DNA from 2 places in the Pseudoalteromonas sp. RB2-MNA-CIBAN-0110 genome. Region 1 is predicted to be linked to the other one. Evidence: predicted binding sites of a transcription regulator. Region 1 holds the regulator's gene; the other holds the start of a gene.
What was found. Region 1 encodes FliA, which starts transcription of late flagellar genes. Its sites were predicted from a motif close to CTAAAGNTNNNNNNNNNNNNGCCGATA; they were not measured.
Positions count from the first base shown of each region.

Region 2: the regulator FliA is predicted to act here: its motif matches at 4,269-4,295, upstream of pomA (flagellar motor protein PomA).

Region 1 covers NZ_JBEOOQ010000010.1:67,668-79,749, reverse strand. Annotated here, with positions in the region: gene AAEY68_RS07450 (flagellar motor protein MotB) at 1-389, opposite strand, end outside; gene AAEY68_RS07445 (flagellar motor protein) at 391-1,155, opposite strand; gene AAEY68_RS07440 (protein-glutamate methylesterase/protein-glutamine glutaminase) at 1,148-2,314, opposite strand; gene AAEY68_RS07435 (chemotaxis protein CheW) at 2,373-4,580, opposite strand; gene AAEY68_RS07430 (protein phosphatase CheZ) at 4,596-5,369, opposite strand; gene cheY (chemotaxis response regulator CheY) at 5,387-5,770, opposite strand; gene AAEY68_RS07420 (RNA polymerase sigma factor FliA) at 5,811-6,521, opposite strand; gene AAEY68_RS07415 (MinD/ParA family ATP-binding protein) at 6,548-7,408, opposite strand; gene flhF (flagellar biosynthesis GTPase FlhF) at 7,401-8,882, opposite strand; gene flhA (flagellar biosynthesis protein FlhA) at 8,904-11,015, opposite strand; gene flhB (flagellar biosynthesis protein FlhB) at 11,088-12,082, opposite strand, start outside.
Region 2 covers NZ_JBEOOQ010000020.1:63,439-75,520, reverse strand. Annotated here, with positions in the region: gene AAEY68_RS11485 (DNA topoisomerase III) at 1-1,808, opposite strand, end outside; gene AAEY68_RS11480 (hypothetical protein) at 1,879-2,367, opposite strand; gene AAEY68_RS11475 (flagellar motor protein MotB) at 2,519-3,439, opposite strand; gene pomA (flagellar motor protein PomA) at 3,442-4,209, opposite strand; gene AAEY68_RS11465 (exodeoxyribonuclease VII small subunit) at 4,531-4,773, shown strand; gene ispA ((2E,6E)-farnesyl diphosphate synthase) at 4,776-5,663, shown strand; gene dxs (1-deoxy-D-xylulose-5-phosphate synthase) at 5,769-7,631, shown strand; gene AAEY68_RS11450 (ligand-binding sensor domain-containing diguanylate cyclase) at 7,705-10,791, opposite strand; gene AAEY68_RS11445 (phosphatidylglycerophosphatase A family protein) at 10,830-11,315, opposite strand; gene thiL (thiamine-phosphate kinase) at 11,312-12,082, opposite strand, start outside.

The DNA.
Region 1 (12,082 bases):
AGCTTAGCAAGTAAGCTATCGAGTGGTTTACCTAAATATTTCTGTTGTATGTTACTTGTATCACTTTGACCGTCGAGTAACTCTGGACCTTGTTCTTCTTTTAAAATACTTTCACCATAAAGAACTTCTTGTTCAGGTGTCACTCTATCAGTCAATATTCCATTACCATTGACGCCCTCACCTTGCTGGGAGTGCTGGCGGGCAGATTTATCAAAAACGTGTTCGAGGGAGTCTGACAATATTTGAAATTGTTCTTCTTTGTTGATCGCTATCGCATACAACACCACAAAAAAAGCAAACATAATGGTCATGTAATCGGCATACGATACAAGCCAACGCTCTGTATGTTGACTTTTAGGAGCAGAGTGACGAAGTCGTCGGCGTAGCATGTTATTCGTCCACTAAATTAGGACGCTCTACACGGTAGGCTTCAAGCTTTAATTCTATATTTACTGGGCTTTCACCAACGCTAATTGCAATCACACCTTCGGCAAGCATTTCATGGTAAAGCATTTTTTGCTCTACACGCTGTTTTAACTTATTTGCCATAGGTAAAAACAATAAATTAGCTAAACCAACACCATAAATGGTCGCGATAAATGCCGTTGCAACGCCTGCACCAAGCATTTGTGGATCGGTAATAAACGACATTGCCTGTATTAAACCAAGCACAGCACCTAAAATACCAATGGTAGGACTGTAGCCCCCCATCGCTTCATAAACACGTGCGGCTTCAAGCAAGCGATCGCGTTCTAGCAGTAAATCAATTTCAAGCGTGTCACGTAGTTTTTGCTCTGAGCAGCCATCTACAAGCAAGCTTAAACCTTTTGCTGCATATGCATCTGGGTGAGCTAGCGCTTCGTTTTCAAGCGCTAAGTAACCTTCTTGACGTGCCTTATGAGACCACCGCTTAACTTGCTCTATTGCATCTTCAATATCATATTGTGGCGCAACAAAAACCCAAGAGCTCATATTTAGCATTTTTTTAAAGGTACTTGCTGATGTTTGCAACATAACAGCACCAAGCGTGCCACCTAATACAATAATAAGGGCAGGACCATTAAATAAAGCAGAAACAACGCCGCCTTCTAAAGAGTAACCTAGACCTATTGCACCCAGTGCTACAAATAGTCCAAATATTGAGAGTTTATCCACAACCTACCTCTCTCTTTATACGTGCTGCAACATCGCTCAATGCTAAGCTTTCACTCGAAAGCCCCGCATTAGCAATGGCTTGAGGCATTCCATAAACAACACAGCTTTTCTCATCCTGTGCCCAAATAGTTGCCCCCGTTTGCTTTAACATTCTTGCACCGTCACGTCCATCAGCGCCCATGCCTGTTAAAACGATAGCAAGCACATCGCCTTGATACGTTTTTGCTGCACTGGCAAACGTTACATCTACACTCGGTTTATAACTTATTCTCTCGCTATGATCTTCAAATACGCGCAGTATTCTATTTGCACCACGCCCTTCTACCATCATCTGCTGTCCGCCAGGCGCTAAATAAGCCGTTCCTGGTTGTAAGCGGTCACCTTGTTGTGCTTCTTTCACTTTTATTTGGCACAAACCGTTTAAGCGCGCTGCAAACGCGGGTGTAAATGCAGCTGGCATGTGCTGAATAAGTAAAATAGGATGAGGAAAATTAGCAGGCAATTGAGTTAATATAGTTTGTAGTGCAACAGGGCCACCTGTAGAAGTGCCAATAGCCACAAGCTGGTATTGCTTTCCACTTGCTCGCATTGAGGCAACATTAGAACCTGACGGTGTCGTAGGGGCTACTCTTTGAAAGCTTCTATCGGGTTGTTTTATCGAAGGCGTTAGTGTGTTTGTTCTTTGCGAAAGTGAGCTTGTTATCGGTTTAGTTGATATTACCGGCTTAGGTGGTGTTGCAGATTTAAACGTTCGCGGTAAACGTCTTCGCCCTATATCTTTCACTTTATTTTGCAAAAGCTTTATAGCGTCTTCATTATTACGAGCGATATCTTCAAATTTTTTCGGTAAAAAATCCATTGCTCCAGCATCTAGCGCATCAAACGTTGCTGTTGCGCCATCACGTGTTAGTGATGAAAACATTAAGATAGGCGTTGGATTACTCGCCATTATCTCTTTAACTGCGCTAATACCATCAAGCACAGGCATTTCGACATCCATAGTGATCATATCTGGACGTAGCTGAGCTGCTTTTTCAACAGCTTCTCTGCCATTCACAGCAAAGCCTATAACTTGTATATCGCTATCTTGCTCAAGAATTTCGCTTACTCTGCGGCGAAAAAAGCTTGAATCATCAACAACTAAAACTTTAACGGCCATTTAGCTCTCTTATTAAATTTATGCGTAGGTATATATTAAATATATACCTACTTTATTATTAGCCTGCGTAATGTTTTAACATGTTTGGAACGTCTAAAATCAGTGCAATGCCACCATCCGAAGTTATTGTAGCACCTGCCATACCTGGTGTTCCTTGAAGTAACGCATCAAGCGGCTTAATCACTACTTCTTCTTGGCCAATTAATGAGTCAACAACAAAACCAATTTGCTGCGTACCAATTTGCACAATAACTACATGGCCTTTTGCTTTTCGCTGTGAACGATCTGAGCCTTTAACTAACCAGTGCTCGAGGTAGAATAACGGTATTGCCTTTTTACGCACAATAATTGTTAATTGCCCATCAACCACATTTGTTTTCGTTAAATCTAAGTTGAATATTTCACTAACACCTGCAAGTGGTAACGCAAATGTTTGTGCGCCAACAATTACCATTAAGGTCGGTAATATGGCTAAGGTAAGTGGTACTTTTATCTCTAAAATAGTACCTACACCTAACTCAGATTGAATACTTACAGAGCCGTTTAATTGGGTGATTTTAGTTTTCACCACATCCATTCCAACACCACGACCTGAAATATCAGATATCTCTTCTTTTGTAGAAAAGCCAGGTGCAAAAATTAGGTTGTATGCTTCAGTGTCAGAAAGTCGACTCGCTTGATCGTGATCGAGCACGCCTTTACTAATTGCTATTTTTTTCAGTTTCTCAGCATCCATACCAGCGCCATCATCTTTAATGGTCAACAAAATATGGTCGCCTTCCTGAGACGCTGATAAAGTAACATTACCTGTTCTAGGCTTACCGGCAGCCTCACGAACAGCTGGCATTTCAATACCGTGGTCAACTGAGTTTCGAACTAAATGCACAAGCGGATCGGCTAGTGCTTCCACTAAGTTTTTATCTAAATCGGTTTCTTCACCTACAAGTTGTAAGTCAATGTCTTTGTTTAAGCTGCGTGCTAAATCGCGTACTACGCGAGGGAAACGACCAAATACCTTTTTAATTGGTTGCATTCGCGTTTGCATAACCGCGCCTTGAATATCAGCAGTCACTACATCTAAGTTAGAGATTGCTTTACCCATTGCTTCACTGTCTGAATTGGTCGCTAAACTAACCAAACGATTTCGCACAAGTACTAACTCACCAACCATATTCATAATTTGGTCAAGTCGTTTTGTATCTACGCGAACTGTCGTCTCTGCTGCTGGTGGCGCTGATTTTTTAGGCGTTGCTGGCGCTGCTTTAGCAACCGGTTTTTCTACCGGTTTAGAAGCGGGTGCTTTTACAGGTTCTGGTTTTTTTACAGGCACACTAGCTTTTGCAGCTGGTTTAGCTGGGATATTGGGCTGTTTCACAGCTGGAGTGCTTTCTATTGATTTAGGTGCAGTGCCTTTACCATGAAGTTCATCAAGAAGCGCTTCAAATTCATCATCACTAATTTCATCATCTGATGAATTAGCAGTATTTGACGCTGGTTTAGCTGGTTCTACAGGTGCTTTAACTACACTACTTTGCTCAGGTGCTTTACTCGCAACCTCACCAAAACTGCCAACTCCATGTAACTCGTCTAATAAGCTGTCAAATTCATCATCAGTAATATCACCATTAAAATCACTACTACTTGCTACTGGCTTTTCAACTGCAGGACCTTGTCCTTTACCGTGTAGTTCATCAAGTAAGTTTTCAAATTCATCTTCAGTGATTTCGTTTATTTCAGCATCACTAACCGAAGGAGTTCCACTAAACATTTCATCAAATGCAAATGGATCTTCCTCATCAGCTATTGGCGTATCAACTACTTGATCAAGAGGTTGTTCAACGTCAGTTTCTGAAGCGACTCCGTTAAGCTCGGCTTCTGTTGGAGGTAGGCCCAAAATATGGAGGGTTTGAAGTAACTCAGGATCTGCTGGTTCCGGCTTATCCCTATTTTGGATAGTCGCGAACATTTCATTAATGGTGTCGAGCGCTTGTAAAATAACATCCATTAACTCTGAATTGACCGTTCGCACGCCTTGACGTAGTAAATCAAATACGTTTTCAGCGCCGTGGCAAGCATCAACAAGTTCTGTCATAGCTAAAAAGCCTGCACCACCTTTTACAGTGTGAAAGCCTCTAAATATGGCATTTAGTAACTCGGTATCTTCTGGATTATTTTCCAGTTCAACTAACTGTTCAGATAAAAGCTCTAGGATTTCTCCTGCCTCTACAAGAAAGTCTTGTAAAATATCTTCATCGACTTCAAACATGCAGTTACTCTCCTCTTAGAAGCCCAAACTTGATAAAAGATCATCGACTTCATCTTGATCAGACACAACATCATTACGCGATTCTTTATCAATAATAGGGCCTTCAGGACCTGCTAAAGTTTGTGTGGCAACTGGTTCTTTTATTTTTTGTTGTTCTACTTTATTCGCTGTGTTGTCACTGTCATCTTGTTCAGCAAACGCTGTTAAAAGATGAAGTAAGCTTTCTTCTACTTCTCTAACAAGTTCTATAACACGGCGAATAACTTGACCTGTTAAGTCTTGATAGTCTTGAGCCATTAGTACATTTGTCATTAAGCTTTGAAGCTCATCCGTTTTATGATGAGAGTTATTCATAAACTTATCGATACTATGGCAAAGTTGTTTAAACTCACCAAGCTCAATCTCCCGACTCATTAAACGATCCCATGTCGGTTTGATATGAGATATTTCATCTGCAAGTTGCTGTGCTATAGGTAAACTAGCCTCAACAGCATCCATTGTTTTATTAGCCGCATTTTCTGTCATTTCTATAACATAATTAAGCCGCTTTTTAGCATCTGGAATCGCATCTGTCGTTATGTTAGTTAAGCGAGTATCAAGCTCAAAGCTTTTAAGTGCTTCGTGCAGTTGACGAGTCAACTTCCCAACTTCAGCAAATAATTTAGACTGCTCTTGCGAAGCTGTCTCTAAAATCAACTGATTAGCTTTATCTTGCTCATCGTTTTCTAAATAAATGACGAGTTGACGAGCTTGTTCTAACGTTATTTGAGGCGCAGCTGGTGCTGACATAAGCCTCTCCCCCATCATTAGCCTAAGCGTTCAAATACTTTTTCTAATTTAGTTTTTAATGTTCCAGCCGTAAATGGCTTAACAATATAACCATTAACGCCAGCTTGCGCTGCAGCTATTATTTGTTCTTTTTTAGCTTCTGCCGTTACCATCAGTACAGGGATATGTTTTAACTTATCATCTGCACGAATTGCTCTTAGAAGGTCAATACCTTGCATTCCCGGCATATTCCAATCTGTAACCACAAAATCAAATACTTGATTTTGTAACATAGGCAAAGCTGTAGACCCGTCATCAGCTTCTTGAACATTAGTGAAACCTAAGTCACGTAATAGGTTTTTTATAATTCGTCTCATCGTTGAAAAATCATCAACTACAAGAATTTTCATGTTTTTATCCAAAACATCCCCCAGTGAGGTATTAACCTTAGTTTACTTACTACTAGTTTATCCAGTCATTGATTTTAGCTTTAAGCTTAATCATCGCCTGACCATGTATCTGACTTACACGCGATTCGCTTACATCGAGTATATGTCCTATTTCTTTTAAATTCATTTCATCGTTATAGTATAAAGAAAGTACCATTGCATCACGCTCTGGTAATGACTTTATTGCATTTAGTAAAGACTCATTAAACCGATCATTTTTAACATTATTAAAAGGTTTGTCTAGCGCTAAATCTTGGCCTACGGGAGTGATAACATCCTCATCTACACCAAGGTCTTCTATGCCTAATACTTTACTGGTATTAACATCATTTAAAATATGATGGTACTCATTGAGTGAAATTTCAAGTTTTTCAGCAACTTCTGTATCTGTTGGTTCGCGATTCAGACTGCTTTCGAGCCCAGTAATTGCTTCTGCAACTTGTCGGCTTTTACGGTGTACTGAACGAGGAGCCCAATCACCACGGCGCATTTCATCAAGCATAGCCCCGCGAATACGAATACCGGCGAAGGTTTCAAAGCTTGCGCCTTTTGTTGCATCAAAGTTTTTTGAAGCTTCTATTAAACCTATCATTCCTGATTGAATTAAATCATCAAGCTGAACGCTAGGTGGTAATCGAGCAATTAGATGACATGCCACTTTTTTAACAAGTGATGCATGTTTCTCAACAATCACATTTAAGTTTTGTGTTGATTGATATCCCATAGCTCTATTCACCAATGTTGTCATAATTAGCCGTTTACTAGTTTCTCAATGAAAAACTCTAAATGCCCAGATGGTTGATTTGGTATTGGCCATTTAACTGCTTTTGTCGCCAGCGCTTTAAACGCGAGAGCGGCTGGCGAACTTGGAAAGAGCTCAACAATCACCTTTTGGCGACGTGTTGCTTTGCGCATATTTTCGTCATAAGGAACCGTTGCTACTAGCTCCATTGAAACATCTAAAAAGCGATCGGTAACTTTAGATAGTTTTGCAAACAATTCAGTGCCTTCACGCATGCTGCGGACCATATTGGCAACAATTTTGAACTTATAAACACCGTGCTCGCGGCTTAATACTTTAATAAGTGCGTAAGCATCGGTTATTGATGTTGGTTCATCGCACACTACAACCATTACATCTTGTGCTGCTCGTGAGAAGCTTAGCACCATGTCTGAAATACCAGCGGCTGTATCTACAATTAAAATATCAAATTCGGTATTCAATTCGCTAAATGCACGAATTAGCCCGGCATGCTCAGATGGCGATAATTCAACCATACTTTGCGAGCCCGATGTAGCGGGTACAATTTTAATACCAGCAGGCCCTTCAACTAAAATCTCGTCAAGCTCACATTCACCTGACAAAACGTGTGATAAATTGCGCTCTACACGTAAACCAAGCATCACATCACAGTTTGCTAAACCTAAGTCAGCATCCAGCACTAATACTCTATTACCTTGTTGCCCTAGTGCAATAGCGGTATTTAGAGAAACATTTGTTTTCCCCACCCCACCTTTACCACCGGTTACAGCGATAACTTTTACGCCGTTGTTATTGTTTTGACTCATTTTGCGCAGGCCGCTTGCTTGATCTAATACTGTGTTAATCATACATCCCTACTGTACTTGGCGCCACTGCTTGGTGCCTTGAATGTTGTGCTTTTGTTCTTTTTAAATATAACTGCTCAGCCTTTTTCACTAGTTTTTCAGCATTTGCAACACGAATATCTTCTGGCACTCGTTGACCGTTAGTAAGATACCCTATTGGAAGGCGATTTTGAATCGCAATACTAATTATCTCACCCAAACTTAATGATTCATCTAACTTAGTGAAAATACAACCACTTAACTGTACTTTTTTAAAGTGACGTACTGTTTCTTGTAATACATTAATTTGTGCCGTCGCGCTTAGTACTAAGTAACTGCGAATATCCACACGTTGGTTACGCATTAACGTGTTTAACTGCTCAGTTAAACGTAAATCTCGCTGACTCATACCTGCTGTATCAATTAATACTAGACGTTTATTTCGTAAATGATATAAAACTTCAGCTAATTCATTAGCATCTTTAACTTGCTTTACACCACAACCAATAATACGGCCGTAAGTAGCAAGCTGTTCATAAGCACCAATTCTGTATGTATCAGTGGTTATTAAGGCCACTTTATCAGCGCCATATTTTTGTGCGCCTAACGCTGCAAGCTTAGCAACTGTTGTTGTTTTACCAACACCTGTTGGACCCACTAACGCATATACACCACCTTGGCGAAGTATTTCATTATTGGTTGTTTGCATTTGATCTTCGACCATCGTTAACAACGCTTTCCAGCCTTGCTTACGAGATACATCATCAGGTACAAAACATGCCATTTGTTGCGCTACTTCTTTATCAATACCCATACCGACTAAGCGGTCAACCATGCAAGCGCGTGTTGGATCGCGACGCGCCATATCTTGCTGCATTAAGCCTGATACTTGATGCTCAAGTAATTGACGAATTGCGTTCATTTCTTCACGCATTGTTGTCATTTCTTCGCTTTCATTATTGGGTGTTTGTTGGCGAGCAGTTACTGGACTATCTGAATCATCAAAGTCGCTGTCTAAATCATCAAAACCTAAGCTATCCGCTTGAGTTTGTGGACGAACTGGCGCTGCATTTTCAGGAGCAAACATATTTTTAGTACGCTGTTCCATAACTGGTTCTTGATAGTTATCGGTAGTATCAATACCTGATTGTGAAAACATTGATGCAAGTTCAGGGGAGCGAGGACGCGGTGATTGGCGCTCTAATAAGGCTTGTAGGCTGTCAGCCACTTTTGCTTGCGGCTCTGGTTTGGCACGCTGAGGCTCTGGTTTTACAAAATTATGTACACTTTGCTGTGGTGCTTGAGCACGCGGCTCTGCAGGGCGTTGTGGTTGCGCTGCTACTTTAGGGGCTGCTTTGTCATAATCAACTGCCGCTACAATTTCTACACCGTTAGCCAGCTTCTTATTTGACATAATAACCGCATCAACACCTAACTCATCTTTAACTTCTTTAAGTGCTGTGCGCATATCTTTAGCAAAAAAACGTTTAATTTTCATGATTCAACCCCTGTTAAAATCTTATTGTTGGCCTACAGAGCTAACAATCTTGATCTGTCTTTCGTCTGGTACCTCTTGATAAGACATCACTCTCAATCCTGGAATGGTGTACTTAACAAAACGAGATAACACAGTGCGTAACATTCCTGACGTTAGCAATATAGAAGGTTCACCGGCCATTTCTTGATTTTGATGCGCTTGTGTCAATGACACTTGAAGTCGCTCTGCAAGTCCAGGCTCAATACCGGCACCTTCATCGCCTGCATTTTGTAATGACTGATGCAACATCTGTTCCAACTCAGGTGCCAAGGTTATGACAGGGATTTCTGATGACATACCAACCGCATCTTGAACAATTAACCTACGCAGAGAAATACGCACTGCAGCCGTTAATACATCGGGGTCTTGGCTACGCGGACCATACTCAACAAGGGTTTGAACAATTGAGCGCATATCGCGAATAGCTACACCTTCATTCAATAAATTTTGCAGTACTTTTACAATTGCAGTTAATGGCAACACATCAGGTACTAGTCCTTCTACTAAGCGAGGATGGCTTTTAGCAAGCATATCAAGCAGGTTTTGAACTTCTTCATGCCCTAGTAACAACGCCGCACTGTTAGTTAATAACTGGCTAATATGAGTGGCGACTACCGTGGCTGAATCTACAACGGTATAACCTAGTGATTGCGCTTCATCTTTTTGATCAGGCTTGATCCATACTGCATCAAGGCCAAACGCAGGATCTTTAGTTTCAACCCCTTTAATAGGACCAAATACTTGCCCTGGGTTAATCGCTAGCTCGTCGCCATGTTTAAGTTCGCTTTCACCGGTTGAAACACCCATTAGCGTTATTCTGTAAGCATTTGGATCAAGCTCTAAATTATCGCGAATATGAACAGGTGGTACTAAAAAACCAAGTTCTTGAGAAAGCTTTTTACGTACACCTTTAATACGATTAAGTAGCTCACCACCTTGAGATTGATCTACCAACGGAATTAATCTGTAACCTACTTCTAGGCCAATTACGTCAACCTGCTGAACATCATCCCAACCAAGTTCTTTTTGCTCTTGTTTATTGGCAATACCTGTTGCAGCGCTTCCGCCACTGGCGGCTTCTTCGGCTTCTGCTGCAGCGGCTTTTAACTTAGTTTGCTGTGTGTAGTAAGCTAAATAACCCAATAACGCACCTAAACTTAAAAAAGCAAAATGCGGCATACCAGGCACTAAACCCATGATGATCAAAATACCTGAAGCAATAAAGAGTGATTTTTCGTTACCTAGTTGTTTCTTAAATTGGTCACCCATATTGAGCGACTCATTTTGACGTGTTACAACAATCGCGGTACCAATTGAAAGCAGTAAAGAAGGGAGTTGAGCAACTAAGCCATCACCAATGGTAAGTAATGTATATACTTCCATTGCGTTGCCAAAACTCAAATTATGTTGAATCATACCGACAAATAAACCACCAACAATATTGATGATCAATATAACAATACCTGCAATGGCATCGCCTTTTACAAATTTACTCGCACCATCCATTGAGCCGTAAAAATCAGCTTCGCGAGTTACTTCCTCGCGGCGGTCACGCGCTTGCTCAGCACTGATAAAACCAGCGTTTAAATCGGCGTCAATTGCCATTTGTTTACCCGGCATTGCATCAAGGGTGAAACGTGCAGATACCTCAGAAATACGCCCAGCACCTTTAGTAATTACCACAAAGTTAATAATGATCAGAATTAAAAATACGACCAAACCAACAGCGTAGTTACCACCAATAACAACTGAGCCAAACGCTTCAATTACTTTACCGGCAGAATCACCACCATTATGACCTTCAAGTAATACAACTCGAGTGCTGGCAACGTTAAGCGCTAAGCGCATAATCGTAGCGATTAGTAATACAGAGGGGAATATACCAAACTCAACCGGCTTCATCGTGTAAACAGTCACGAGTAAAACCACTAATGCGAGGGCAATATTAAACGAGAAAAGGATATCGAGTAAAAATGGCGGTAACGGTAAGATCACCATTCCCAAGGCTGCAAGCACAAGCAAAGGAGTACCTACCCCTTTGGCATAGTCTTTTTTGTCTCTGTTAAGTTGTTGTAATACCGCTTTAAAACTCATAATTCTACAATTTCAAAAAATTGACACTACGTAGAATTTGCAATAACTATTCCAAGTTACTCAGTTAACGGTCTAATACTTGTAGGCATCGGGGATTGGCAGCTTTTTATTGAGCTTAGTTGGACGTTTACCGCGCCCTTTATTAAAGCGCTTAAGCTGAAATACATACGCTAAAACTTGCGCTACAGCAGTAAATAGCTGATCGGGTATTTGCTCTCCTACTTCAGCCGTATGGTAAAGCGCTCGGGTCAACATAGGGGATTCTAAAATAGGTACTTCGTTCCCTATTGCTACTTTTCTAATTTGCATCGCCATTTCATCAATACCTTTAGCAAGTACTATAGGCGCACCTGCGCGCTCTGTATCGTATTTTAATGCTACAGAGTAGTGAGTTGGGTTGGTAACAATAACATCAGCGTCAGGGACATCTTGCATCATACGGTTTTGCGACATTTGCCTTTGTGTTTGCCTAATACGCGCTTTTATTTGTGGGTCACCTTCAGAGTTTTTATACTCATCTTTAATTTCTTGCATTGTCATTTTAAGTTGTTTGTTATGGTTATAACTTTGAAATGGTGCATCAATAGCCGCAATAATAATTAAAGTGCACGAAAGACCTAAAAACATCCAGCCTAAAATCTCTAAGGCATGAATAATATTACCCGGTGCGCTTTCTAAACTTAAATGCAATATTTCATCAAAATAAGTATTAATTAAAAATATAGCAAAACTTGCAACCAAACCAAATTTTAAAAGTGACTTTACAAGCTCAATAGCCGCTTGCGGGCCAAACATACGTTTAAAGCCTTTCATTGGCGACATTTTACTTGCTTTAGGTGCAGCGGCTTCCCAGCTAAAATTAAAGCCACCTAGTAACGTATTACCAATAAATGCAGCCAAAACTATAATTAATACAAACATAGCCATAGGAAACATTAAAGCGTCTGCAACCTCTCCCCATACGGCAAACATTTTAGTAGTATCAAAGGCTTCGTTGCGATTTAAGCTAAGGGTTCGGCCCATTACATTGTATAAACCTTTGCCAATTTCTGGCCCATACATCAAAA
Region 2 (12,082 bases), on a different contig from region 1:
TGTACAAACCCATTTAGGTCAGCAAGTAAAGGCTGTAAAAATTGCTGATAACTCATTACTTGCTGCGCGATATCACCTAAGCTCGATTCCCACTTTGCGGTTAAATCAGGACTCGCTAAACCTTGTGGTAATACGCTAATAAGGGCAAGTCCCGTTTCGGTCGCTCTAATTGACTTACCTTCACGTTTTAAAAAACGCCGCTTAAATAGTAACTCGATTATTCCCGCACGTGTTGCCTCCGTACCTAAACCATCAGTGTCTTTTAATACTTTTTTAATTTGTGGATCTTTAACATAACGACTAATGCCGGTCATCGCAGCCAATAATGTAGCATCGGTAAAATAAGCAGGGGGTGATGTATGCTTTTCGACTACTTCGCCTTGCTCACAAAAAAGAGACATACCTTTTGTTAAAGGAGGTAACGTAGCTTCATCTTTTAATTCAGACTTACCCATTAATACCTTAAAGCCTAAGCTTACATCTTGTTTTGCATTTGCTTTAAATAATCCGCCAGCGATTGTTATCTCTGCTTTAGTTTCGTTATATATATAGTCGGGATAAAACTGAATTAGGTAATGGCGGCTTATTAATTGATATACCTTCGCTTCGTCACCGCTCAAACTCGCTGACTTTAACTGCTTAGCCGTAGGCACAATGGCATGATGGGCAGCCACTTTTGAATCGTTAAAACATTTACTACGCTTTTTTACATCAGCCCCGTTTACTAATTCACTGCTTTGCCCACCATTAGCACTTATAGCTTTAAAAATAGCAGATGCATCTTGATGGTGATCTTTAGGTAAATAACGATTATCAGAGCGTGGGTAAGTAATTAGTTTATGACGTTCGTAAAGTATTTGGCAAATATCCAACACCTTTTGAGCTGGCATACCAAATGCTTTAGCCGCATCTATTTGCAGTGCAGATAGGTTATACGGTAATGGAGCACTTTGTTTTTTTTGTTTTTGGTCAAGTGAAGTAAGCTCAGCACTTTGCTTTGTAATGCGTGAAGCAACATTTTGTGCGAGTGCTTTGTTAAGTATTCGCCCTTCTTCATCTTGATGTGGCTCACATGCTTTACTAGGAACCCACTTAGCTATGAATGGCTGGTTATCTGGAGTAAGTAAATGCGCCAGTACATCGTAAAAAGGCTTAGATACAAAGTGTGCTATTTCGTTATCTCTATTAACAACAAGACCTAAAATAGGGGTTTGTACTCGCCCTACCGAAAGCACATTACCAAACCCTGCTTTTTGCCCAGCTAGTGTGTATGCACGTGTTAAATTCATACCAAATAGCCAATCAGCACGAGAGCGCGCTAAAGCAGATACACTTAACGGAATAAAATCTCGATTAGAACGCATAGTACCCAGTGATTTTTTTACCGCCGATAAGTTTAAATCACTAATGAGTAAACGTTGCGTACTCTGCTTTTTAGCCTGACTTATATTAGCTTCTTCAATTACTTGATCGACTAGTAGCTGGCCTTCACGGTCTGGATCGCCAGCGTGAATAAGTTGCGAGGCTTGTTTAATTAATTTTTTTAAAACAGTGAGCTGTTTGCGAGTTTTGGTTTTGGCTTTTAACTTCCACTGTTCAGGTATGATAGGTAAGTGTTCAAACTGCCACTTTTTAAAGCGCTCATCGTAATCATCGGGTTCTGCTTGTTCTAGCAAATGTCCAATACACCACGATACACAATCGCCATTAGCGACTTCTATATAACCATCATATTTTTTATGTGGTTTTGGTAACGCATCAGCAATAGCGCGTCCAAGTGAAGGTTTTTCTGCAATGTAGAGTTTCATAGCCTGCTCACCACTGTTTATATAAACAGTAGTCTAGCACAGCTATTTTAAAGGAGGGAACTTTTTGTAACTATTGGCTAGCTGGGCTTTTTTTGTCTTTTGTTAAAATATAAATAAGCGGAAGATAACAAACAACAACGGTGCCTATATTAATAAATGGCAATAAGGTTTTATAAATGTATGTACTATAAGAAAGATCCCATAAATGGCGGTCGACTAATCTAAATAGCTGTAAAATTGGTGCCATAATAACAACCAATTGACCTAATACGCATTGCCATAAATAAACCTTATCTTTTAAACCCAGATATGCGATGAGTGCCATCCAAGCAATATCATTAAAGGCCCAAACAAGGTATCGATAAACATAAATCCCATTATCAAACTCTTTCAAGTAAGGATGAATAATGGTTCCATATAAAAAAAAAGCGGCTGTAATTAAAGCGAAACGCAGGGCCAAATAATCTTTTCTAAAATAAAAGATGAAAATAGCAGGGCTTAAAATAAACACCCAACTAGTATCTAATATCAATATAGTCTTTAAAAACCATTCAGGCATTAGAGTTAATCAAGTTTTTTTTCATCATCGTCATTACCACCGCCATTTCCTGGCATATAACTAAACTTATCGACCTTTTTCATAAACTATTCCGTTACATTTGTTAAAGAAAGCATACTTTATGATAAATAAGTGTGTTTGCCAATAAAAGTTATCTTACATCTATAGGAGCTGACTCTTTTGCTTTACCTTGTAATATAGATATTTCTACTCGGCGATTCCTGCGGCGATCTTCATCGGTGTCATTCGGTACAAGTGGTCGTGTTTCAGCTCGACCAACCACCATCATTCGAGTTTTATCAAAGCCTTGAACTTTTTGTAGCTCACTTGCAACGGCTACAGCACGCTTTGATGATAGGTCCCAATTATTAATATATAACTCATTTGATACCTGAAAATCATCTGTATGGCCAGATACTGTTATTTCACCGGGTACATCTTTTAACAGCACACCGATATCTTGAATTATAGGTTTAAACTTAGGTTGTAAAAATGCACTACCTGAAGGAAATGAACCATTCTCTCTAATGCGAATAATTATTTGCTGCCCTAAAGACTCAAGCTCAATTGCGCCATCGATTATTTGCTTTTCAAGCTGCTGCGCTATCTTTTTAACAAGCTCGTTAGTTTGCTCCTGATCGGCTGCTGAAGTTGCTTGCTCAGAAGATTCTTCTTGTGAGGTACTACGAGATTCGCCACCGCGTTTATCCCCGCGCTGTTCTTGCCTGCCGCCTGCTGAGCTTTCATCGCCAGCCTGAAACTCTAACATTTGTTGAGTCATTTCGACTGTTTGCTGCTGAATGGTTTCTATTGGGGTTGGCTCTGGTTTGCCTGGGGTAAACTCCATGGCAATAACAGAGGTACCTTTGGGGATGTCTTTTACTTCAATTTTATTCTGCACACCAAAAGCAAACTTCATAGAGCCCGCAATTTGTTTAAACTTAAGTACATCCATTTCTGAAAACGCGAGCAAGAGTACAAAAAAGCACATTAACAGTGACATTAAATCGGCAAACGTTCCCATCCATGCAGGTAAACCTGGTGGTGGGCATTTGCACTCTTGATCAGACATAGTTACTCCTCGGTATCTACTTTGCGTTTAGATTCAGCTAAGTAATTTTTCAAAATACCTTCGATTACTTTTGGATTTTGACCATCTTGTATACCTAAAATAGCATCCAAAATTAAACGCTGATTCATCGCTTCCTCGTCTTTACGCAGTTCAAGTTTTACCTGAATAGGAATTGCCACAACATTGGCTAAAAACGCGCCATATAAAGTTGTTAATAGTGCTACTGCCATTGCAGGACCAATTGCCTTCGGGTCATCCATGTTAGACAGCATTGCAACCAAACCAATTAGAGTACCAATCATGCCCATTGCAGGCCCTATATCAGCTAACGACTTAAATAAACCCGCGCCCAATTCATGGCGAGTCGTAGTTAGAGAAATATCTTTTTGAAGTGTAGCGCGAACTACATCTGCATCATGGCCATCAACGAGCATATCGACGCCTTTGCGCATAAAGGGGTTTGGAATTTCAGCTTCTTCGAGTGCTAAAAAACCGCCTTTACGAGCTGAATCCGCAAGTTCTACTGCTTTTTCGATAAGTATTTCTGGCGTTTCGATTTTAAACATAAACGCTTTGGCAACAACTTTACCTATTCCCAAAAATTGCGACATAGTGAAGTTTGATAAAACAATAAAGAGTGAACCACCAAATACAATAACCACAGACGGGGTATTGTAAAACATAGCCATTTCACCGCTACTACTCATAAACATAGACATGACAATTAAGCCAATTGCGCCTAGGATCCCGATTATGGTTGCTAAATCCACATTTCCTCCAGAAGTTTCATGCTTAATGGCCTTATCATAAACTTTTATTATTAACTGCTTATCGGCAACATATTGAATTGCTTAAGCCATTTTTATAAATAAACATAAAAAGCAGCCTTTAGCACTATCTTAGATCAAGTTATAAGGGCTACCTAATTATCAATTGATTTATTAAACCAACAGACCGCTATTAAGGCTTTATTAATGCACTTGAAATATAATTTAACGTTATAAAGGTAAAAAACCAATATCATCCTTTGACCTAGTTTAGCATTCCCCCTAAAATTGACCCCTAAATTTATTATGTAAGCTGAAATAAAGATGGCGACTAAAAAACCTGAAAACTTAAGTTTCGAACAAGCACTAGAAGAATTATCTACAATCGTTAGTGACATGGAACAAGGTGACTTATCGCTTGAGCAATCGTTAAAGCAATTTGAGCGTGGAATTGCATTAGCAAGTGCTTCATCAGGGAAATTACAGCAAGCAGAACAAAAAGTATCAATTTTGATGGGGAATGGCGAAAAGTCAGTACTTACAAATTTTGATAATGATATGGAATAGCTGTGAGCATAAAAAATCATATTGAACGTGCTCAAAAAGATGTAGTAGCGACCTTACAACAGCATTTTAACCAGCCTCTAGATACTGAGGAAACGGTAAAGAACGCCACCCAGTATGGATTATTTAATGGCGGTAAAAGATTACGTCCATTTTTAGTTTATGCCACAGGTAAAATGCTCGGCGCAAACCATCAAGACTTAAACGTACTTGCTGCTGCAATTGAGTGTATTCATAGCTATTCGTTAGTCCATGATGACTTACCAGCAATGGATGATGACGACTTACGCCGCGGACGCCCTACTTGTCATATAGAGTTTGGCGAGGCAAATGCAATTTTAGCCGGTGATGCTCTTCAAACTCTTGCTTTTGAGCTTATTGCGAATCACAAATTTGAATGCTCATCGCAAACACAAGTAAAAATGATTGCTACACTTGCCCACGCATCAGGCCTTCAGGGTATGGTTGGCGGACAAGGTCTTGACATAGCAGCAACAGATAAAGTAATTACCGTACAAGAGCTTGAGCGAATACATAAGCTAAAAACCGGGGCTCTAATTAATTGCGCAATTACACTTGGTGCACTGTGCAGTGAAAAGGCTGATCAACAAACCTTAGAAAATTTAAGTGTTTTTGGGTATGCTATAGGGCTAGCATTTCAAGTACACGACGACATTTTAGATGTTGAAGGCGATACAGTTATTTTAGGAAAGCCACAAGGCTCCGATATTGCCGCGAATAAAGCGACATATCCGGCGTTATTAGGTATGCTAGGCGCTAAAGAAAAGGCGCAAAATTTAATACAACAAGCCCATGAAGCGTTAGCAAATATAGATGCTGACACAACACTTCTTGCGTCGCTAGCAAATTACCTAATTGAGCGTGACCACTAATTTTTGCTCATACGTATTGCAATTAGCACTGACATTATTACTCAACATTAATTATTCGTAAAAGCTTTGAATTAATTAATGTTAGCGAAGGATATATATAAAACCATGACACTTGATAGTAGCAAGTATCCATTACTTAATTTGGTTGACGAGCCAGCCCAATTGCGTGACTTAGCGCAAGACAAACTCCCTGCATTTAGCAATGAGCTGCGCGATTATTTACTCAACTCAGTATCGCAAAGTAGCGGTCATCTAGCGTCTGGTTTAGGGACGGTTGAACTAACCGTTGCGCTGCATTATGTTTATAACACTCCAGACGATCGCCTAGTTTGGGATGTGGGTCATCAAGCTTATCCGCATAAAATTCTTACTGGTCGTCGCGAGCAAATGCACACCATTCGCCAAAAAGACGGTTTACACCCTTTTCCTTTTCGCGATGAAAGCCAATACGATACGTTTAGCGTAGGCCATTCAAGCACCTCTATTTCAGCTGCCTTAGGTATGTCTATTGCTGCACAAAAAGAAGGTAAAGGTCGAAAGTCTGTAGCCATTATTGGTGACGGAGCTATAACCGCAGGCATGGCATTTGAAGCGATGAATCATTTAGGTGATGTAAAATCAGACATGCTTATTATTTTAAATGATAACGAAATGTCGATTTCTGAAAATGTTGGCGCATTAACAAATCACTTTGCTCGAATTTTATCAGGTAGCTTTTATACTAACATTCGTGAAGGTAGTAAAAAGTTACTCTCAGGAGTGCCTCCGGTAAAGCAACTTGCCAGTAAAATGGAAGAGCACATTAAAGGCATGATGATCCCGGGTACCTTCTTTGAAGAATTAGGCCTAAATTACATTGGTCCCATTGATGGTCACGATGTAAACATGCTTGTAGATACATTACGTAATATGCGTAATTTAAAAGGCCCACAGCTTTTACATATAAAAACGCAAAAAGGTAAGGGCTATAAACCGGCTGAAGCCGATCCTATTGGCTATCATGGTGTACCAAAATTCGATCCGAGCACAACTAGCCTACCTAAATCTAAACCTAGTGCTGCTACTTTTTCAAAAGTATTCGGCGATTGGTTATGTGATATGGCCGAACAAGACAGCAAGTTAATGGCTATCACGCCTGCAATGCGCGAAGGTTCAGGCATGGTACGTTTTTCTAAAGAGTTTCCAGATCAATACTTTGATGTGGCCATTGCTGAGCAGCATGCGGTTACTTTAGCTGCTGGCTTTGCCTGTGAAGGTTTAAAACCTGTTGTTGCTATTTACTCAAGCTTTTTACAACGTGCGTATGACCAATTAATACATGATGTTGCACTGCAAAACTTACCTGTATTATTTGCCATTGACCGCGCTGGTATTGTGGGAGCCGATGGTGAAACTCACCAAGGTGCGTACGATTTAAGCTTTATGCGCTGCATTCCAAATATGGTAATTATGGCACCAAGCGATACCAACGAGTGCCGTCAAATGCTGTACACCGGCTATAAAGCAAATTGCCCAGTTGCTGTTCGTTACCCTCGCGGTAGTGCAGGTACTGCAGACATTGAAAGCACTATGCAACTGCTTGAAATAGGTAAGGCAGATACAATTAAGAAAGGCAGTAAAATTGCCATTTTATCGTTCGGTACATTACTTGAAAATGCACAGCTTGCTGCAGATGAATTAGATGCAACGCTTGTTAATATGCGTTTTATTAAACCACTTGATACCGCACTTTTAAATGAGCTTGCAACTAGCCACGATGTAATTGTTACGCTTGAAGATAATGCGATTGCTGGCGGTGCCGGCTCTGCAGTTAACGAATTCTTAGCAACGCAAAAAGCTGATATTAATATCCTTAACTTAGGTATTCCTGATGAGTTTATTAAACACGGCACCCAAGATGAAATGCACGATGAAATGGGGTTAGGCGAGCAAGGAATATTAACCGCTATTAAAGCGTTTATTAATTAACTTCCTATACATCTAAAGTTGAGCATATTAAAAAAGGAGCCTAGGCTCCTTTTTTAATATCAAATATTGCTGATCAGCGCATCCACACTTTAATATCAGCTAGGCCATTGCTTTGTAAAATACCTAATTGTTGATCAACGTTAGAATTTTGTTCAAACTCAAATGCATCAAGCTGATCATCAAACGTAATATTTGCAACACCATCACCACCGCGCTTTTTAACTTGGTGTAGTGAAATATCTGCTAGGTTAATAGATGTCTCCCAGCTAATTACCTGCCCACCCAAAAGTGGTAATGGATAAAATGACCAACCAATTGATGCCGTGATATTAGTTGTTTTTCCATTTGGTAATTGGAATGAATTAGCCGCTATTACTTTACAAAGATCTGAAGCATAGCTGTCTATTTTATTGCATTTAAAATCACGTAATAATAGTAAAAACTCATCACCACTCCAACGTGCCACATAGTCAGAACCCTGCGTACGCGAATTTAATAATGCAGCCATTTGCTGTAAGCAGCTATCACCTGCAATTGGGCCATAGGCATCATTGATACGGCTGAAGTTATCAAAGTTAATAATTACCAGCACCAGTGACTTGCCTTGTGCCTGCAGTGATTGTGAATTACGTTGAAAATGTTCAATATCTTTAGGGAGTTGATCAAACAAAAAGCGACGACTACGCAGCCCTGTTAGCTCATCTGAGTGACTAACTAATTTAAGCTGTGAATTCACTTGGCCTAATTTATCATTAGCTTGACGAAGCTCTAAGGTACGCTCGGTGATCAAGCCCTCTAATGCTTCTTGTTTTCTACGCTCTTGCGCTCTAAACACCCAAAAAATGAGATAAAAAAGCAAAATAAAGCCACTGGTAATTAAAAGCCTAAAGTAAATAGTTTCGTCAAAGCGCTCAGGCACTACAAAGCCGTATTCTACTTCTTGCGCTTTAGTCCAGTCTTCACCTTGGCGCTTCGCTTCTAACTGAAACAAAAACGAGCCTGGAGGCAAGTTAGTATAAATAGCTTCACGTCGCGTATTAGCATAGCGCCAGTCACTATCTAAGCCACTTAGTTTATATCTAAATTCAATACTGTTTGGTGCATAATAATCAATAGCTGTGTAAGTTAGCGTTATATCACGCTCGTCTGTTTCTAATGATGGTTTTTTACCAAGCGCAGCGGTGGTTAAATGACGAAGTGGTGTTGTTATTGTTTCTATTGTTGGCTTTAATGCAAGCACACCAAATAGCTCTACATTTTTAGGTATTTCAACAACACCTTGTAAGCTTGGGTACCAAATAGAATTACCGGTGTCTGCTACCGCATCATGCCCAAGTCCACTACAACATTGATTCGCTTTACCATCGAGTTGACGGTCAAAAGATGAAATCACTTCTTCAACTTTTAAGCTTTTTATCTCTGTTTTAAATTGCTCTACAGGCATTCTGTAAACACCTTTCATGGTGCTTACCCAAACATGCTTTAACTTTTCATCATATTCTAGGCTAAATATAGACCCATACGGTAAGCCATTAGCTGCATCGAGTTGACGCCACTGCCCTTGCGTACTTCTGTAAAAAAGCCCATCGTTAAGAGAGCCGATTAAAATACCCACGCCATCTATATGTAGCACACTAGTTACGTATGCACTTTCAAGTGTTGTTTGGTCACCAATTTTTTCAATGCCACGGTCTGTAAAGTAATATGCGCCTTTACTAGTACCAATCACACCAAAGTTTGTTTTATCCAATACGTAGGTAATAAACTTACTACCTAAAAAAGCGTTATATGCAAAAGGCGTTAAACCAGCATAATTTAATCGATATAAACCGCGTCCGGTACCAATCCAAAAACCGCCTTTACTAGAGCGACTTATTGCAAATACCGGGTTATCGCGGAGCGCTCGACCAGGGACGGTATAGAGTGTCTTGTTTTCAAAAACAAATAAGCCGCGCCCCGTGGCTATATATAATCGCTCACCATCGAATTGTAGATCGTGTACTGACGCGTATCCATATTTACTACTTGGAACTAAATTAATAAAACTTTTATCTAAATCGAAATAACCAATGCCGCTTTTGTTAGCAACCCACAGTTTTCCATCAGGAGCTTGGCTGATAGCCATAACAGACTCGGTCATATCTGAAACAGCTGAATGCCTTTCTACTCGCCCTTCATGGGCAAGCCATAAGCCTTCACTAAAACTTGCTAACCAAACGTTATTTTTATCATCTCTAAAAATATCAGCAAACCATATGCTTTGATCAAGTTGGCTTGGTTCTACCCATTGCCACTCACCGGTTTTATCTCTAAATAATAAACGTCCATAAGTCGAAACCCATAAGCCACCATCGGTATCACTCATAAACTTATAAACGGCTGAGTTATTTGCATTAGGTAAAGGAAAAGGTCTTAGTTCGTCATCTAAATCTAAAAAGTATGCACCTAGCTCAGAGGCTATATACAAATTACCGTTTAAGAATGATAAATCGTGCACTATGGTTTGCGCTAAGCGCTCTGGTAACGATATTTTAGCGGTAAGCTCTAAACGTAGTTTAGAGAAATCTGATGAGTTTTTAGTAAGGCGTAATAAATGACGATCATTAACCAGCCAAATACCTTCAGGAGAGAGTGCCATTTGGCTAACAGAGCCAACAATTTGGGTAATTACGGTAGCATTAACAATAGGTAGGGGACCATTTACTTGAGTGCGTAAATCAACTTGCCCTCTATCTACATAATATAAACCATTAGCCGCAATCCATATGCTGCCTTTAGAGTCCTCAAGAATATCTCTTACTGGACCTTTAATATTAAACTCTTGTGCTGCAAATGTGGCAGGATTAATAACTACCAAGCCACTTTTAGTACCTACCCATAATAAGCCACTAGAATCGACTAAAAGTTTATTAATACCATTACTAGGCAAGAACGGGCTATTTTGCGTGTTGTAGTTTGTAAATGTTGTGCCATCAAAACGGCTTAAGCCAAACTGAGTACCAAGCCACATATAGCCTTGCTGGTCTTGTACTACGCTTTTAAGTGATTGCGAAGGTAGACCATCTTTTATATTCCATTGCTTAACTACGTAATCACTAATTGAAGCCCAACTTGGTGTCGCGCACAACATCAGTACACAAACCAGTAAAAATCGCATCATATTGCTGCCACCTAGTTAAACAAATCAAATATAAAAAATTAAAAGGGTAGTAAACCCACTTTTATTAGCGCCTGTAAGCATATAAGCGAAAAAACGCCCGCAAGTATATCATCGGCCATAATACCTAAACCACCATGTACTCGTTTGTCTAGCATACGGATTGGGCCAGGTTTTGCTATATCAAAAAAGCGAAATAACAAAAAACCAACGAGTAATGTTTGCCAGCTAAGTGCTGCACCAATCATTGTAATGTAATAACCTGCCACTTCATCCCATACAATAGCAGGATGGTCGTGCACGCCTAAATCATCAGCCGTTTTACCGCAGGCCCATATACCAAATATACTGATCACTACGGCAAACACAATTTGCAACCATAGCGGATAATACATAGTCATAAAAATGAATGGCAGTGCAGCAAAAGTGCCAAATGTACCAGGTGCTTTAGGGGCTAACCCAGTACCAAAACCCAAACCAAAAAACTGATGTGGGCGCTTTAAATTAAACTTTCGGTTTTTGTTCAAACCAGCTCCTTTGCAAAATGCTCAAAACCTTGCTGCTTAAAATCAAACTTTTCACCGTTGTGTAAAAGTTCAATTTGACCATCGCCACTTTTAATTTGGCCTATGCATGTTGCATCTACACCATATTGACGCAGTTTTATATTTAGCATACTTTTATTGCTATCAGGTACAGTAAAAATTAATTCGTAATCATCACCGTAACTGAGAATAAATGGAAGCTGCTGATTAAAATCAAGGCTTGCTTGCATTGCATCTGAAGTCGGAATACTTTCAATATTCACAACTGCATTTACTTGCGACATATCAAGTATATGGCTTAAATCAGCAATTAAACCATCCGATACATCAATAGCCGATGATGCAAGGCCTCGCAATACCTGTCCTGCAGCAACACGCGGTGTTGGAAAGTCAAAGCGCTTATTTAAGTACTTTAAATGCTCTGGCTCAATACTTATACCTTGTTTGCGAGACTCAATTGCAAGTCCAGCGTCACCTAGCGGACCTGTAACATAAATCCAATCACCCACTTTCGCACCACTACGACGAAGTGCAGTACCTTCTGGTACAGTCCCTTTTGCACAAATAGTGATAGTTAATGGACCTTGCGTAGTATCGCCACCTATAATTTGCACATTAAAGTATTCTGCAATTTCATGCATGCCTTCAGTAAACTCTTCAATCCACTGTGGGTCAATACTTGGCAAGGTTAACGCAACTGAAACCCATGTTGGCTCAGCGCCCATTGCCGCTAAATCACTTAAATTAAC